One region of the Lactobacillus apis genome, then DNA from elsewhere that is predicted to be linked to it. Evidence: a T-box and tRNA genes for the amino acid it is inferred to sense, from the RefSeq annotation. Region 1 holds a T-box; the other holds one or more tRNA genes.
The links. The T-box of region 1 lies ahead of leuS (leucine--tRNA ligase). A T-box ahead of a tRNA ligase gene usually reads a tRNA of that ligase, here a tRNA-Leu.
Positions count from the first base shown of each region.

Region 2: it has a tRNA-Leu gene. The T-box ahead of leuS (leucine--tRNA ligase) is inferred to sense a tRNA for this amino acid. The anticodon was not compared.

Region 1 is NZ_CP029476.1:1,107,652-1,116,212, reverse strand. Features, by position in the region: gene DKL56_RS05365 (MDR family MFS transporter) at 1-702, shown strand, start outside; gene DKL56_RS05360 (hypothetical protein) at 998-2,119, opposite strand; gene DKL56_RS05355 (ATP-binding cassette domain-containing protein) at 2,125-2,736, opposite strand; gene DKL56_RS05350 (hypothetical protein) at 2,733-3,923, opposite strand; gene DKL56_RS05345 (phosphatase PAP2 family protein) at 4,544-5,230, opposite strand; T-box leader at 5,259-5,451, shown strand; gene leuS (leucine--tRNA ligase) at 5,490-7,904, shown strand; gene DKL56_RS05335 (putative polysaccharide biosynthesis protein) at 8,000-8,561, shown strand, end outside.
Region 2 is NZ_CP029476.1:419,679-428,239, forward strand. Features, by position in the region: gene DKL56_RS02130 (CDP-glycerol glycerophosphotransferase family protein) at 166-1,311, shown strand; gene DKL56_RS02135 (oligosaccharide flippase family protein) at 1,315-2,745, shown strand; gene DKL56_RS02140 (glycosyltransferase family 32 protein) at 2,748-3,446, shown strand; gene DKL56_RS02145 (SprT family protein) at 3,427-3,900, shown strand; gene DKL56_RS02150 (MarR family winged helix-turn-helix transcriptional regulator) at 4,027-4,713, shown strand; gene DKL56_RS02155 (ABC transporter ATP-binding protein) at 4,781-6,532, shown strand; tRNA gene DKL56_RS02160 (tRNA-Leu) at 6,597-6,683, shown strand; gene DKL56_RS02165 (glycoside hydrolase family 73 protein) at 6,840-7,487, shown strand; gene pcrA (DNA helicase PcrA) at 7,567-8,561, shown strand, end outside.

The sequences.
Region 1 (8,561 bases):
ATGCTTAAGGGGAGAGAGTTCCTTGCAGTCAATATGATTACCTTGTTTGTATCAGGAGTTGTTATTGGCTTTGAATTCTATATTCCGACTTGGATGCAGGGAATTAAGGGCACTACAGCAACCATTGCAGGGTTTGCAGTAACACCAAGTTCAGTTATGTGGGTAATTGGTTCATTTCTAATTGGTGGAATGCTAAGTAAATGGGGTGTCCGTAAAACATTCTTTGGAATGTTAACTCTATTGTTGATAGCTGACACTATGCTTTTGATTGTTCCAATGCAGACACCATTCTGGCTGTTTTGCATCATTGCAGCGATGAACGGCTTTGGCTTTGGTTCCATTATGACCGCTGCACAAGTTCGCTCACAAGTTCTAGTCGATCAAGACCATGTTGGTGTTGCAACATCGTTTAATACCTTAATGCGCTACTTAGGACAAACTATGATGGTTTCGATTTACGGTATTACTTTCAATACGATTGTGGCAAGTGAACTTGCCAAGCATCCAAATCTAACTCAGGCAATGATGAACAAGATTGTTTCTTCTATCAAAGCTAAAGAGTTGGCAGCTAACTTGGTTCCACAATTGCGTCAAGTACTGTTTAGCGCATTAAAGGGCGTTTATGTGGTTTCCTTGATAGCAATTATTCTTTCAATTGTGTTCAACTGTATTTATAAAAAGCGACAAGAAATAGTTGATTAAAATAAATATCGACTAAAAACCTGCTGATAACTAATCAGCAGGTTTTTTATTTATAAACTTTTCTGTATAGTAGAAAAATTGGTTTCTAAAAGCATAATAAATGATATCAACAAAATTACAGATAGGGAGTATAGAATAAAAAGCAAATTACCAATTGACGTTCTTTAGGTGATAGAGAGAAAAAGGCTAGAGATAACCTGCTTTTTCGGCGTGGTCAATTATATAATTTAACTCCATATCAAAAAGAGACCGGGAAAATATTTTTCCCAGTCTCTTTTGTTTCTAAATTATTTAATTACCTTTTAGTAAATTTTGTCATTTGCTTTGAAAACCAAGGCCATGAAAAATTAAGGATTGTAAGAACAATAATTGAAACTATAAGAACTCTACAGCCGAAAGTAAAATTAAGCTGCGGATTGTTAAATTTTGTTGCTAGATTTCCATTTGCCACCTGAGTCGAAAGTAGGTAAGTCATTGGTATATATTGTACTATAGTAGTTTGGGCCATTCCACTTCCACCAGAGGTTGATTGCAAAATGAATGGCAAAATTGCTCCACCTAAAAGTATAAATAGTGCTAAGAAAAGGCAGCTTAATTGATTACGCGTGATTTGAGCTAAAAGAAGTAACAGAATCACAATGAAAATACACGTCAAGACGGTTAAAATAAACGCAGGTTTTAGCCAAACAGAAAGTGGTTGATAAGTACTTTTGAAACTACCTGGTAAAGTTATTCCTTGAATTGGATAGGAAAGTGGGCCACTACCAAAGAGCAGACTGCTAAGTCCCCAGATTAAAAGGTTGGTAAAAAGAGTTAGTGAAAAAGCAATCAGTAATCCTAAAACGATATCTAGTAATACGCTGTGCCTGCTTGGCAACAATATGGCACGATTTAGATGATCGACATACTTTGATGCGAAAATATTACTTAAAATAAAACAAAGCATGGCGACAATCATTGCAGGCAGAAAACCTTCTGAAAGTTTAAACAGGAATAACCAACCTTGTTTAGGATGTTGTTCATTTTGTTCTGGTAAATTTGCTTTTTTTAGAGCATTCAAACGGGCATTTTTCTGTTTGATTTCTTGTCTAAGATCAGCTCCGCCAATTTTGACTTGTGCTGCTTGCTTGTCATTTTGGCGAATCATCAATTCATAAGCATGATCCCAATTTTTATTATCTAAGGCTTTTAATATTTGCCGCTCATTTCTATTTTGATTTTTAACTGTGGGCAAATTAGCTTGAGACTGTTTCTGCTGACTTAAATCTTGATTTATTTGGTAACGAATTGTAGTTTGATCGCCTTTAAGGGCATTATAGCCTAGAATAAGTCCTGCACATATTAGCACTATACTTAAAATCAGCCAGGTCAAAGTATTTTTAAATACTTTTTTAAATTGTAATTCAAAATAGGCCATAAACTTTATCCCCGAACTAATTGGTGGTGCTTTAAAGTCAGAGTATCATCAACAATTCCTGCTACTTCATCTTGATAATGAGAAGCCATAATAATAAGTTTGTTTTGCTTTGCTAAATTGGTCAATTCCTGATAAAGAATTTGACGGCTGTCAGAGTCAAGGCCATTGTTAATTTCATCCATTAGTAAGTATTTAGCATCGCTTAACTCATAAAGGGCAACTACCAGTTTTTGTTTCATACCTAATGAATATTTTCTAATTGGAGTTTTGATATAATTACTCATTTCCCAACGGTTTATTATTTCTTGCAAATCCTGGTGTGAATGCCATTCGTTTTTAACAAATTGCATATAATCAAAGCCTGAAAGATTTTTGTCAAACCAGTCAGAAGTTTCCAAGTAAAAAACTTGGCTTTTGACGTCAGCAAAAGGTTTACCATCGAACAGAACTTGACCTGAGCTCGGAGCAAGTAAGCTAACTATAGTTCTGAGGACACTTGTTTTACCAGTGCCATTAAGTGCATGAAGCATATAAATTCTGCCATTTTGAAAGTTGAAATTGGCATTTTTTAGTATAGGTTCACGTAATGTAAGGGTTAAATCCTTAATTTCAATCATTTTGTTTTCCTCCCTTTTTGGGCTTTTTGTGCGATGAGATAGTTTAAAAGTAAAAGAATAATAATTCCTACAGTTAAAACAAGGATGCCATTGACAAAATTAACCTGTGGGTAAGTGACTAATTTTGTTTCATCTGCAAAGACATATGCATTACTAATACCAAACATACCATCTACCGGTTGTAAGGAGAAAAAGTAACTCATAGGAATAAACTGAGCAAAATTCCGTGCTGCTACTACGTATTGCGGTAGTACCATCCCACCAATTAATATAAAAACTGAAACGAATAATGCCAACAAGCGGTTTTTAAATATTTGTACGAATAGTAAAACCACATTTGCAATGAACATAAAACTAAATAATTCTAAAACCAAAGTAGGACAAAACAGCTGGTTCATAGGAATGAAAATGTTCTGTTTAGCTACTGCGTCTACACCCATCATCGGATATTTAAAGTTGCCAGTACCAAAAAATATACTTGGAATAATAAAAATCAACAAAAATGCTGATAAAAAATAGCCAAATCCAATTAATGAACCGGCGCCAAGTTCAATCAATAAATGGTTTCTTTGTGGTAAAAGATTTTCTAGACGCATTCGATCATAAAAACCTGAGGAGTATAATTTGATTAGAATAAAAATTACGGCTAAAACCGCTAAAGGTGGTAAGACTTCTTGCATCATTTCTAATATAAAAAAGCCGCCTTTAACAGAATAATGTTCATTTTCTTCTGGTAAGTTATTTTGAGCCAGATACTGTAATTTTTGAATATTACTTTCAAGTGGCAGCAAATCGTCTTTATTGGCATTATTACGTTTTGCATCAGCAAGATTATATTTCTCTTGCTTTATTATGATTTGATAAGCCTTCTGCCATTTATTTGTTTGAATTGATTTAATTAATGTCTGAAATTCTTTGATAGATGACTTGTTTTCTGCCAAATCCAGCTCGATTTTGTGTCTATTCGTTTTTGTTAAATTAGATTTCTTTAACTGTTTCTGATAATATTTGATATTTTTCTTTTCCACCGCAATATTTTCTCGAGCTTCCGTTATGCGCGGATTAATATAGCGAGAATTGTAGTTTTTCGTCCAAAAATAAAAACATCCGAGTAAAATGGCTAAAAGACTAATCAAGGTAAATTTACTTTTTAGTACCTGCTTAATTTTTAATTTCATATATGGCATTTTCGTCACCTCTTAGTCTAGGTTTAATAAAAACTGCTAGATTCAATTTATTAATCTAGCAGTTCTTATGACTTTAATATTAAAAAATATGTCACAGCTTTTATCACAATTGCTTTTATGTGTCAATATTTTGTCACTTGATAATATATTATTTTTCCTTTTTTTGCAATAAAAAGTTCATATAATCTTTATTATTGGAAATCAGTTTATTTAAGCTTAATTTTTTAAGTTCTTAATGTTTATCTAAAAAATTACTAGCTGACTTTAAAGCAAAAATGTAACGTAACGAATATATCAAGCGTCTAAATCGTGAACCCTATCAACAGTAACAGTGGGGATGGTTCAGACAAGTTTACGCCAATGATAAGCTATGACGAAAGCGGTAATAAAGAAAGTTTCTACTGTAGCTCAATTTATTTTTTACTCGATGATAAGAATTGTTCTAATTTTCATCGTTTAAACCATGATGACGCGATATTATCAGGTCTTTGAACTACTAAAAAGTCGATTTGTTAAAGAAGTACCCAGAATATAAAGATATCATTGACGGTTAGCTCAGGATTAATTTTGACTACAAAAAAAGCTCAAACTACTAACAGTTTGAACTTTTTGATTTTAAACTAAATTTTTTCTTGTACTCGCGTTTCCAAATAATAGTGATATAAGAAGGAGTAACCAATTAATAAAAAGGCAATTCCTTCTAAGAAACCACCAACTACGTCTGATGGATAATGAACATGATTAAAAATTCTAGTATAACCAATTAGAAGTGGGAAGCACAGCCAAACGATGCATAGGACTGTTTTAGCGGCTTTATTTTTAATTAGTAAAATAGTTAAGACAATTAGAATGCCAAATAATGTTGCACTACCAACGGAATGACCTGATGGAAAACTATATCCATGTGCGTCAACAAGATGATGCACTGAAGGACGTTGTCTAGCAATTGCATGCTTAATGATCCAATTATATCCATTGGCCGCAATCATAGTTCCAGCAGTAAAAAATGCATAAGCATATTTTTTGAAAATTCCGAGAATCACTACCAAAATGATTGTTTCAATCATGATAACACTCGTATTACCGAGATTAGTAAAAGTAGTGGCAAATTTGATAATTGCAGGATTGTTATTACAAATTATCCCAATTAAAGCAGTATCAAACTGATGGATGAATTGACTGTCAGCTGAAACTAATACTGCCCATACCGCGTACAACATTAAAAAAATCGTCGCGGGTATGATGGTATCTCTTTTTGAATGAATTGTCGTATCCAAATGACTTTCTCCCCTTGTTTTTTTTAGCATTTGTGGTAAATTATAATCATTATTGAACAAAAAATAAAGGTTAGGAAATAGTAGCGATTTTATTTTTCTATAGAGAAAAGTCGGTTGGTGCAAGACTCGAAAAATATATTGTGAACTGAGCCTAGATGAAATCTTTCGTTGGCTAGCCGCGTTAAGGAGCGTTTGAGTGTCATGCAAAAATGTATGAAACTTAGGTGGTACCGCGATTATTCGTCCTATGAAATTAATTTCATAGGACTTTTTTTATGAGGTAAAATTTATGTACAATCACAAAGTTGTAGAGAAAAAATGGCAAGAATATTGGGCAAAAAACCACACATTTAAAACGGGTAATGATCCTAAAAAGAAAAATTACTACGTTTTAGATATGTTTCCTTTCCCATCTGGTAAGGGACTCCATGTAGGTCACCCAGAAGGCTATACTGCTACTGATATTGTGGCGCGGATGAAGCGTAGTGAGGGCTACAATGTTCTTCACCCAATGGGCTGGGATGCATTTGGACTGCCAACTGAGCAATATGCACTTCAAACTGGTCAAGACCCTGCAGTAGTAACCAAAGAAAATATTGCTAATTTTAAACGGCAGCTTAACACATTGGGTTTTTCTTATGATTGGGATCGTGAAGTTTCTACCAGTGATCCTAAGTACTACAAGTGGACTCAATGGACTTTTGAGCAAATGTATAAAAATGGTCTTGCTTATGAAGCCGAAGTTCCAGTCAATTGGTCACCAGATTTAGGTACAGTTGTAGCCAATGAGGACATTGTTGATGGTAAAACAGAACGAGGTGGTTACCCAATTTACCGTCGCAACATGAAGCAATGGATGCTTAGAATTACCAAATACGCAGATCGTCTGCTTGCTGGACTTGATAATCTTGACTGGCCAGAAAACGTTAAAGAAATGCAACGCAACTGGATTGGTCGTTCAGTGGGTGCTCAGATTACCTTTAAGATAAAGGATTCAGATGAAACCTTTGATGTCTTTAGTACGCGTCCTGATACTTTATTTGGTGCTACCTATGCCGTATTGGCTCCTGAAAACAAGTTAGTTCAAAAGATTACGACTGACGGGCATAAAGAAGAAGTTGACGCATACATTAAGCAAATTGAATCCAAGTCAGACTTAGAAAGAACAGATTTAAATAAAACTAAATCAGGTGTCTTTACTGGAGCTTATGCAATTAACCCAGTTAATAATCAAGAAATTCCAATTTGGATTGCTGATTATGTTCTTGGTAGTTACGGAACTGGTGCTGTTATGGCTGTGCCGGCTCACGACACACGTGATTACGAATTTGCGCAAAAATTTGATTTGCCAATCAAGGCTGTTATCAAGGGTGGCGACATCAGTAAAGAAGCCTTTACAGAAGATGGTCCACATATTGATTCTGACTTTTTGAACGGCTTGAATGTTGAAGAAGCCAAGAAGAAAATTGTCGATTGGCTTGAAGAACATAACGCTGGTAAGAAGAAGGTTAATTACAAACTTCGTGATTGGGAATTTAGTCGTCAACGCTACTGGGGTGAACCAATTCCAGTTATTCACTGGGAAGATGGCGAAACCACTTTAGTTCCTGAAGATGAATTGCCACTAGTTTTACCTCACGCTACAGACATTAAGCCATCAGGCACCCCAGAAAGTCCACTGGTTAACCTTAAAGATTGGGTTAATGTGGTAGACAAAAATGGTCGTAAAGGAAAACGTGAGACCAACACAATGCCTAACTGGGCAGGTTCATCGTGGTACTTCTTACGCTACATTGATCCACATAATGACAATAAGCTTGCAGACTACGAATTGCTTAAGCAATGGATGCCAGTAGACTTGTACATCGGTGGTGCTGAACATGCAGTTCGGCACTTATTGTATGCAAGATTTTGGAATATGGTTCTATACGACCTAGGCGTTGTACCAAATGAGGAACCATTCCAAAGACTATATAATCAAGGCTTAATTCTTAAAGACCATGACAAGATGTCCAAGTCAAAGGGTAATGTTGTTAACCCTGACGATGTTATTGAGGAATATGGTGCTGATAGTCTGAGAATGTATGAAATGTTCATGGGTCCTCTAGATGCTTCAATTGATTGGGATGACAACGGTCCTGCATCTACTAAGAAGTTCTTAGATAGAATTTGGCGTCTTTTTGTAAATGACTTAGACCTGAAGGCAATTCCTCAAGAAAACATTGTTGAAGAAAATGACGATACATTGGACAAGGTTTATAACGAAACTGTTAAGAAAGTAACTGAGGACTTTGATGCCTTACACTTTAACACTGCAATTTCTCAATTAATGGTCTTCATTAATGCAGCACAAAAGGCAAAAACAATTCCAAGAGAATATGCAGAAGGCTTTATGACCTTAATCGCACCAATTGCACCACACATGATGGAGGAGATTTGGCAAATTTACGGTCATGATGAGTCAATCACTTTTGCTAAATGGCCAACTTATGATCCAAGCAAACTAGTTGAATCAACAGTTGAAATTATGGTTCAAGTCAACGGTAAATTACGCGGTAACTTTGATGCACCAAAGGATGCTGACAAGGACGGCTTAGAGAAACAAGCCCTAGCTTTACCACATGTACAGAAATTTTTAGACGGTAAGGAAGTCAAAAAAGTTATTATTGTTCCGAATAAAATTGTCAATATTGTTGCTAAATAAACTTAATTTTTCCTAAAGTGCAAAGTAGATTTGTTGTTAATTGCCTTTTTTCAGTCAAAATAGGATAGTTAGTAAAATAAATTTAGGGAAAATTAATGAGAGAAAATAATTTGAAAGAACAAAATACGCAAGATACCTTTGTTAAAGGCAGTGCGTGGATGACTTTTGGTTCGATTACCTCACGTTTATTGGGCGCCCTCTACATTATTCCATGGTTTATTTGGATGTCACCGTATGGCAATATTGCCAACGCTTTAACGGCTCGAAGTTACAATATCTACAGTATCTTTATTTTGATTTCGACTGCCGGCATTCCAGGTGCAGTGGCCAAACAAGTGGCAAAATATAATGCATTGAATGAGTATGGGGTAGGACGAAAATTATTCCGTAGAGGATTAGTTTTGATGGTTGTTTTGGGCGTAATCTCAGCTGCAATCATGTACTTTGCTTCACCACTACTTGCCTCAAATGGATCTCGCAGTGATCCACGACAGGTTGCTGTAATGCGTAGCTTATCGTATGCCATTTTGATTATTCCTGTACTAAGTATTATGCGAGGATACTTTCAAGGCTATTCTGATATGATGCCTTCAGCTATGTCACAGTTTATTGAACAATTGGCACGAGTAATCTGGATGTTACTCACCGCATACATCA
Region 2 (8,561 bases), 690 kb from region 1:
TGAAAATGTAAATAGTAAACGTTCATTAATTGATATGAGATTATTTTGATTGATGCAAAAATCTTTTTTAATGATTAAAAAACTAAAAAATAAAGCAAAAAAGCTTGAGTTCGCTCAAGCTTTTTCTGTACTCTTATACTAAGTAAGAAATTGGGAAGTTAAATAATGAAGAGTTTTTTGTTTCGATTATATCTGGCATTAATGAAGCTAGTTGCTCGTTTTACGCCAATACAAGATAATAAAGTGGTTATTCTTAATGGGGCAGGCAGGTCAGGCTCAAATGGCTATTTGTTTGGCAAGTACCTGGAAAAAAGCCATCCAGAATATGAAGTTACACTTGTTGAACCGTGGCCGTCTTCGCATTTACCGCTTAAAACTTGGCGCGAAATCGGCACGGCTAAATTTGTTTTGACCACACACCAGCCATTTAAAGTTCATGCTAAGCAGATTAACATCCAGTTTTGGCATGGTATTCCACTTAAACGAATGGGAATAATGGCAAATAATACTACCAGAAAAACGGATCAGCGCAACGCTAAACTATGGCAAAAAAATGCTGATATTGTTTGTTCAAGTAGTGACTTATACGAAAGTTTGATGAGTGCGTGCTGCGGCATTGAAACTGATAAGTATCAAAAAACTGGCTTTCCTCGACTTGATACTTTAAAAAATCCGGCTATTAGCAAAAAGCAGTTATTGATGGATTTGTTTAAAGTTGAAGATGCTGATGCCAAAATTGGTATTTACATGCCAACATTTCGCTATGAAATGGAAGACAGTCAGATTATGAGACAGGTTGAACAAGGTAACTTTTTAACGCTGGCTGACTTTGATATTGAACAATTGAATCATAATTTAAAACAAAATCAGCAGTATTTAATTGTTAAATTGCATCCGTATGAAATGCGCTTATTTGAAGATCTTCATAGTAATTTTTCTAATATTACCTTCCTTAACAATGATTATCTCAACCAGCAAGATGTTGACCTGTACGAATTGTTAGGCAATACTGATTTTTTGATTACTGATTACTCGTCAATTTACTTTGATTATTTAACAATCGATAAGCCAATTATTTTCCTCACCAACTATTTGCAGCAATATGAAGAAAAGCGTGGTTTACTAATGGGGCCATATGAAGATGTTGTCCCTGGAATATGTGTGAAAACCCAACAAGAACTTTTAGAAGCATTGGACAAACCTGACCAGTTTCAGCAAAAGCGACATTATTGGCTAAACCTATCCAACCAAGTTCAAGCTGAGTCAAATTGCGAAAATGTTGTTAAGTTAATGAAGAACATTAGAGGGTAAGTTGTGAAAAAAACTTTTTTAAATATCTTGTATAATGCGGTTTACCAAATTTTCCTTGTGCTAGTGCCGTTAATTACGGTGCCATACTTATCGCGAATTTTAGGTCCCAAAACTTATGGTATTTATAGCAATGTTAATAATATTGTCCAGTTCTTAATGATCTTTTGTACATTATCAGTTTCATATATTGGAATGAGGACAATTTCGCAAACACGAGCATTTAAAAGCCCACAAGAATTAACTGAAGCATTTTGGGGCTTATGGTATTTTCAAGCATTAGCGGGCTTGGTTACGATTCTAATTGTTGTTTTAGTTGCGTGTTTTTTTCATATTAAGTATTGGCAATACATTTTGTTGATGGTGCCATATTTAATCTCAGCTCAAGTTGATATTTCATGGTTTTTCCAAGGGTTGGCAGACTTTGGTCGTGTTGTTTTAAAAAATACGGCGGTTAAACTAGTTTCAGTTGTTTTGATTTTATTATGGGTTAAACAGCCAGGCGACTTGTGGAAATATATGTTGATTATGTCCGTTTCAACGATGCTTGGTTCATTTGTTTTCTGGTTTGATATTCGGCGCTATGTTGGGGGACCAGTTAAGCACTTTTATCAGTATCAAGCGACAATTAAATCTATTATTACATTATTAATTCCGCAAATTGCGACGCAAATCTATACTTCACTTGACAAGCCGATTTTAGGTCTTTTCCAAAACTCAACTCAGGTGGCCTACTATGACAATTCTCAACGTATTTCAAATATGGTTTTGGGAGTTGTTACAAGTATTTCACTAGTCATTATGCCTAAAATGGCTGGTGAAGGTAAAAAAGAGCAGCGTGTTATTCTGAAAAAATCGCTTGAAGCAACCGTCATGCTAGGAACATTGTTTGCAGTGATTATCATGGCCAATACAAAAGAATTTGTTCCCTTCTTTTTTGGTCACAAATTTATTCCGATGACGCCGTTAATGTTCTTCTTTGCTTTAACAATAGTGATGATACCAACTGGGGGCGTTTTTGCTAACCAGTTCGCCTTGGCAAATCATCGGGATCAAGACTATGCCATCCCAGTAATAGTTGGTGCGATTCTTGAAGTAGTTCTAAGTTACTTCTTGGACAGGTTGTACGGCGCAACGGGTGCGATGATTGCAATTTTGATTACTGAATTCATCGTTTTGATTTTGCGGTTGTGGATAGTGCGTGACGGATATGATTTTAAGTATTCCTTTAAAGAGATTCCGAAATATCTGTTGATAGCTCTAATTGTCTTAGTAGTGGGGATGCTTATTCCGCAGCTTGTTTCGTCAGCCTTTTTCAATATGGCCATCAAATCAATTGTAATGTTCATCCTATATTTTGCCCTTATGTTCCTATTTAAGCTTGATTTTAATCAGGACATTATTATGTTAGTTAAGAAACTTTTTACTAGAGGTTAAAAATGATTCCGAAAATAATTCATTATGTTTGGGTTGGAGGCAATCCTAAGCCCAAAAATATTCAACGATGTCTAAAAACTTGGCGCAAACACTTGCAGGACTACAAAATTATCGAGTGGAATGAGGATAATTTTGACATTCATGAGAACAAATATGTTGAGCAAGCATATCAAGCAAAAAAATGGGCCTTTGTTTCCGACTATATTCGTGCCAAGGCTGTTTATGAATACGGGGGCATTTATTTAGATACTGATGTACTCGTTCTTGATGATTTGACTAGTTTGCTTAATGATCGTGCTTTTGTTGGTTTTGAAAACAAGGACAATCCTTTTACGGCCGTTTTTGGTGCCGAAAAACACCATCCACTACTGAAGGATATGCTGGACTATTACGATGATCGCGTCTTTACTTTCGACCGAACAGATCAATTAGCTGGAGTTAACACAGTCTCTGTTTCGGATATTTTAAAAAACAAGTATGGTGCTAAGCCCAACAACCAAGAACAAGAGCTTAAAGAGGGAATTCATGTTTACCCAGATGGCGTTTTATGCAACCCATCAGCTGATTCTAAGACTATCCATGTATTTACTGGTACTTGGATGGAAGGTGAGAAGCCACTAAAAAGAAAACTTGTTACAGCGTTCAAAGTAAGAATTAAAACGCAAAAAGAGGCGGCGCTTTATGCCAAACTCTTCAGGTGAACTAACTGAATCAGAATTGCAGGAATTAGTTGAACATGTTTCGCTGACATCATTTAACCGTCCTTTTCTGCATCAAGTTAAGATTAATCGGCGAATGACGACAACAGGGGGACGCTATCATTTAACTGATCATCATCTTGAGATAAATGCACATTTTTTACAACCGCAATACCATGATGAATTAGTTGGAATCATTAAACATGAACTAACACATTATCATTTACACTTGCAAAACCGCGGTTACCGCCACCGTGATACAGACTTTAAGTTATTGCTGAAAAAAGTTGGAGGTAGTCGCTACGCACCTGATATCGGATTACGCAGAAAGCAAAAACCCAAATTTGTTTATAAATGCCAGCAGTGTGGCCAAAAGTTTAAACGTGTTCACCGCATTAACGTACGCCGCTATGCTTGTGGTAAATGTGGAGGCACTTTAAGGCTGTTAAAAAGCTAATTTTAAAATAAAGTTACCGTTTTCATTGATTTTGTTTGACAAATCGTTAGGTACCAAACTATAATTAGATTATAGAAATTAGGTACCTAACAAAAATAAAAATAGAAGAACAAAAGGAGTTTTATCATGAGTCAAACAAGTGATAAGTTAATGAAGCAACTTTATTTTATTATGCGTGCCAGTCGCTACTTTATGTTTGAGAATAAGCAGCCTATTTCTGGTCAAAAACGTGTCTTGGCAGTCCTTAGACTTGAAGATGGCCTAACCCAAAACTATTTAGCTGAAATTCTGGCGCTTAAACCTGGATCCTTAGCTGAACTTTTAAAGAAAATGGAAGCTAAGGGCTCCATTCGACGTGAGACAGATGAGCAGGATAAACGAGTTAAACGGGTTTATTTAACTGAAGAAGGCCGAGAAGAAGCAGCCCGTTTAGACGAATTGAAGAAGGCCCAAGATACAGGTTCATTTTTTGCTGGTCTAGATAAAGAAGAGCAAACACAATTTGGTCATTACTTGGAAAAAATAGCTGATGGTTGGGACGAGGACTTTAAGCAACATGCGCAAAAGTTTGTTGATCCAACAGTCCGTATGAAGGCTTATAGCAAATGGCGCAAATATGCTGAAAATCACGATTACACAAAAGAAGAAATGAGAGATCTCTGTCACCGGATGCATGGTCACAATCATTATCGTGATCACTGCCATGGTTATAATAGTGAAGATTTTAAGAAGTACTGTGATTTTGACAAAAATTGGCAGGGCGACCGCGACTTTTGGCGTGAATTTTGGCATAATGAAGATAACGAATTGTAGTTAGAATAAAGAAAAAGTTTTTCAGTAATTGAAAAGCTTTTTTTAATTAAGGAAGCCGGTACTACTAATGACATTTAAGTCTGACCAAACTAAGACAAAAACGGTTAAAATGAAAGACTTTTTACAACTTTTAAAAGGACTAAAAGTGAAAAAAGGGCTTTTTGCCGCCGGTTTGCTTTTCAGCTTAGTTACGAGTGCAACTAATCTACTACTGCCATTATTGACACGTAATTTAGTTGATACAAGTAAATGGAATAAGTTCAACTACCGGAGTATGGTGTTAATCATTGTTGTTTTTGCTGCTCAACTTGTCTTAGGCACACTTGGTGGCTATATTTTGCGCTACTTCGGTGAAAGTGTCGTAAAAAGTTTACGTGAAAAACTTTGGTCGCACCTATTAAAATTACCGATTTCTTATTTTGATGAAAATAAGGCTGGAGAAACTAGTTCACGTCTTGTTAATGATACAGGAGTAATTAAAGACCTGATTGCTTCACAATTTCCCAACTTTATTACCGGTGCCATTCAACTGCTTTTTTCTTTAATTATTCTCTTTGTGATGGACTGGCAAATGGCGGTCTTAATTTTTACAATTGTGCCGATTGTCATTTTAATTCTTTTTCCGGTCGGTCGTATTATGGCGCGACTTGGACGTAAGCTGCAAGCTGCAACAGCCGAATTCAACGGTGATGTCAGTGAGAAATTAGCGGAAGTTCGACTGATTAAATCAAGTAACGGCGAAAAGTTTGAAGAGCAAAGTGGGAAAAAGATGATTAATAAGATCTTTAACATCGGAGTGATCGATGCCCGCGTTGAAGCAATCTTACAGCCAATTATGACAACGCTGATGATGGCAGCATTTGCCGGTATTTTAGCTTTTGGTCTTATTCGTGTCGGTCAAGGTTCGTTAACAAGCGGATCACTTGTTGCCTTTTTACTTTACTTGTTTAATGTAATTGCGCCATTTGCCAACTTTGCAACCTTCTTCTCGCAGATTCAAAAAGCTTTAGGTTCCACCGAACGAATCCAACAAATTTTACAAATTGAACCAGAAAAAAGTTACTTAAGTCAGCCGACAGATATAGCTAATCAAACTTTGAAGGCAGAAAATCTGAGTTTCAATTATGAGACGGATGAACCAGTTTTAAGTTCAATTTCGTTTGTTGCCAAGCCCAATTCTGTAATTGCTTTTGCTGGGCCAAGTGGCGCTGGAAAGTCGACCATTTTTGCCTTGATTGAACGCTTTTATCACCCGACAACTGGTCAAATTTTGATTGGCAAGCAAAATATTGATGAGATTGAACTAGCGAGTTGGCGTTCACAAATTGGTTACGTGTCTCAAAATAGCGCTATTTTCTCTGGTACGATTAGAGATAATTTGGTTTATGGACTAGATCAAAAACTGACTGATGAGCAGCTTTGGCATGGGTTAGAGCTTGCTTATGCCGATCACTTTGTCCGTGCTTTTCCGCATCAATTAGATACTGAAATAGGTGAACGAGGCACCAAATTATCTGGTGGACAAAAACAGCGAATTGCAATTGCACGTGCATTTTTGCGTAATCCCAAGATTTTGATGTTAGATGAAGCAACTGCTAGTTTGGATTCTGAATCAGAGCGCAAGGTGCAACAGGCACTTGACCAATTAATGACAAATCGTACCACGCTGGTCATTGCCCACCGGCTAGCCACAATCGTGAATGCTGATCAAATCTACTTTATTGAACATGGTCAGATAACAGGCCATGGTACGCATCATGAATTAATGAAATCACATCCTTTATATGCGCGCTATGTTAATGAACAGATGGTTGATTAATAAAAAAGACTGCCAGAAAAGTCTTGTGCAAAACTTCATTTTGAGGTATAGTATTGAATGTGTTGCGGGCATGGCGGAATTGGCAGACGCGCAAGACTAAGGATCTTGTGATCGCTTTTTGATCGTGGAAGTTCGAGTCTTCTTGCCCGCACTAATTAATGGAGCTTCGGCTCCATTTTTTGTATCCGATAAAAGCACCTTTACTAAAAAGGTGCTTTTTTATTTTAAAAATTAATTACATTGCACATTTTTATGTCTGAAAGAGGTTATACTAAAAAGTAATAACTAAAAGAGTAAGGGAATTTCTATGCCAAAAAAACGTAGGGGCAAAAAGCAATCAAATTTTATTATTATTTTGCGAACATTTATTATCTTATTTATTTTAATTATTGCTTTTGTAGCGTTTAGATATTATCGGCGGCAAGCAATTCAAACGGAGCAAATTAGACAAGAGCAACTCGCCCGTGAAGAAGCTAGACAAAAGATTATTAGGCAGCACAAAGCATTTATTAAAGAAATTGGACCAATTGCCAAGGAAGTTGATCAGGAATTTGAGTTACTTCCAAGTATTACAATTGCCCAGGCATGTCTTGAGAGTGACTATGGTCAGAGCAGTCTGTCACAAAAGTACAATAATCTGTTTGGCGTGAAAGGCAGCAATCCGAATACCTCAGCGATTTTGAAGACAAAGGAATACCAAAAGGGTAAGTGGATTGTCGTGAAGGCACGCTTCCAAATCTATGATTCCTATGAAGCGTCAATTCGTGCGCATGCTCGGCTTTTCCAAAAAGGTACTACGTGGAATAGTCAGCAGTATAAGCATGTTCTAGCTGCTAAAAACTATCAAAAGCAGGCGCATGCATTAGTTCAGGACGGCTATGCCACAGATCCTGATTACGCGGCCAAATTAATTAAATTAATCGAGGAGTACAACCTTGATCGTTTTGATAAATAACAGGTATTCTTGCTAAAAGCTGCCTGCTTTTTTGGTACAATGAATTAGTTACATAATTTTATTTGTGAAGGGAATTATAATGAGCGAAGAATCGATTTTGGCAGGATTAAATCCGCAACAAAAAGAGGCCGTAAAAACGACAGAGGGTCCACTCTTGGTTGTGGCTGGTGCAGGCTCAGGCAAAACCTCCGTATTAACAAGACGAATTGCCTACTTAGTAGAAGAAAAACAAGTCTTGCCTTGGAATATTCTGGCAATTACTTTTACCAATAAGGCAGCCAGCGAAATGCGCGAGCGTGAACAGAAACTCCTTGGCCCCGCCGCAAATGATATTTGGATGTCAACTTTCCATGCTTTATGTGTCCGTATTTTACGGCGCGATTCAGATAAGATAGGCTATGGTCGTAATTTCTCAATTGCGGATTCAGCCGAACAATTAACTTTGGTTAAGCACATTGAAAAAGAACTGAACATTAATCCTAAAATGTATGAACCCAGAGGTATCTTGTCTGCCATTTCAAATGCTAAAAATGATCTTTTAACGCCACAAGCATTTGAAGATAGCGCTGCATCACCTTTTGAAAAAATGGCTGCTAAAGTCTATCACGAATACCAAAAACGGTTGAAACATGACCAAATTATGGATTTTGATGATTTAATTATGCAGACATTGGTTCTCTTCAAAAAAGATCCTGAAGTTTTACATTATTATCAAAATAAATTCCGTTATATGCTCGTTGATGAGTATCAGGATACTAACCAAGCACAATATGAATTATGTCATGAATTAGCGGCACAATATAAGAATATCTGTGTTGTTGGTGATGCAGATCAGTCTATTTATGGCTGGCGTGGCGCCAATATGGAAAACATTATGAACTTCGAAAATGATTACCGCGATACTGGGGTTCAAACTGTCAAATTAGAGCAGAACTATCGCTCAACTGGTCATATTTTGTCCGCAGCCAACGCAGTAATCGACAATAATCGTAATCGCAAGAAAAAGAACTTGTGGACTGATCAGGGCGATGGCGAAAAGATTACTTATTACCGTGCTCAAAGTGGTGACGATGA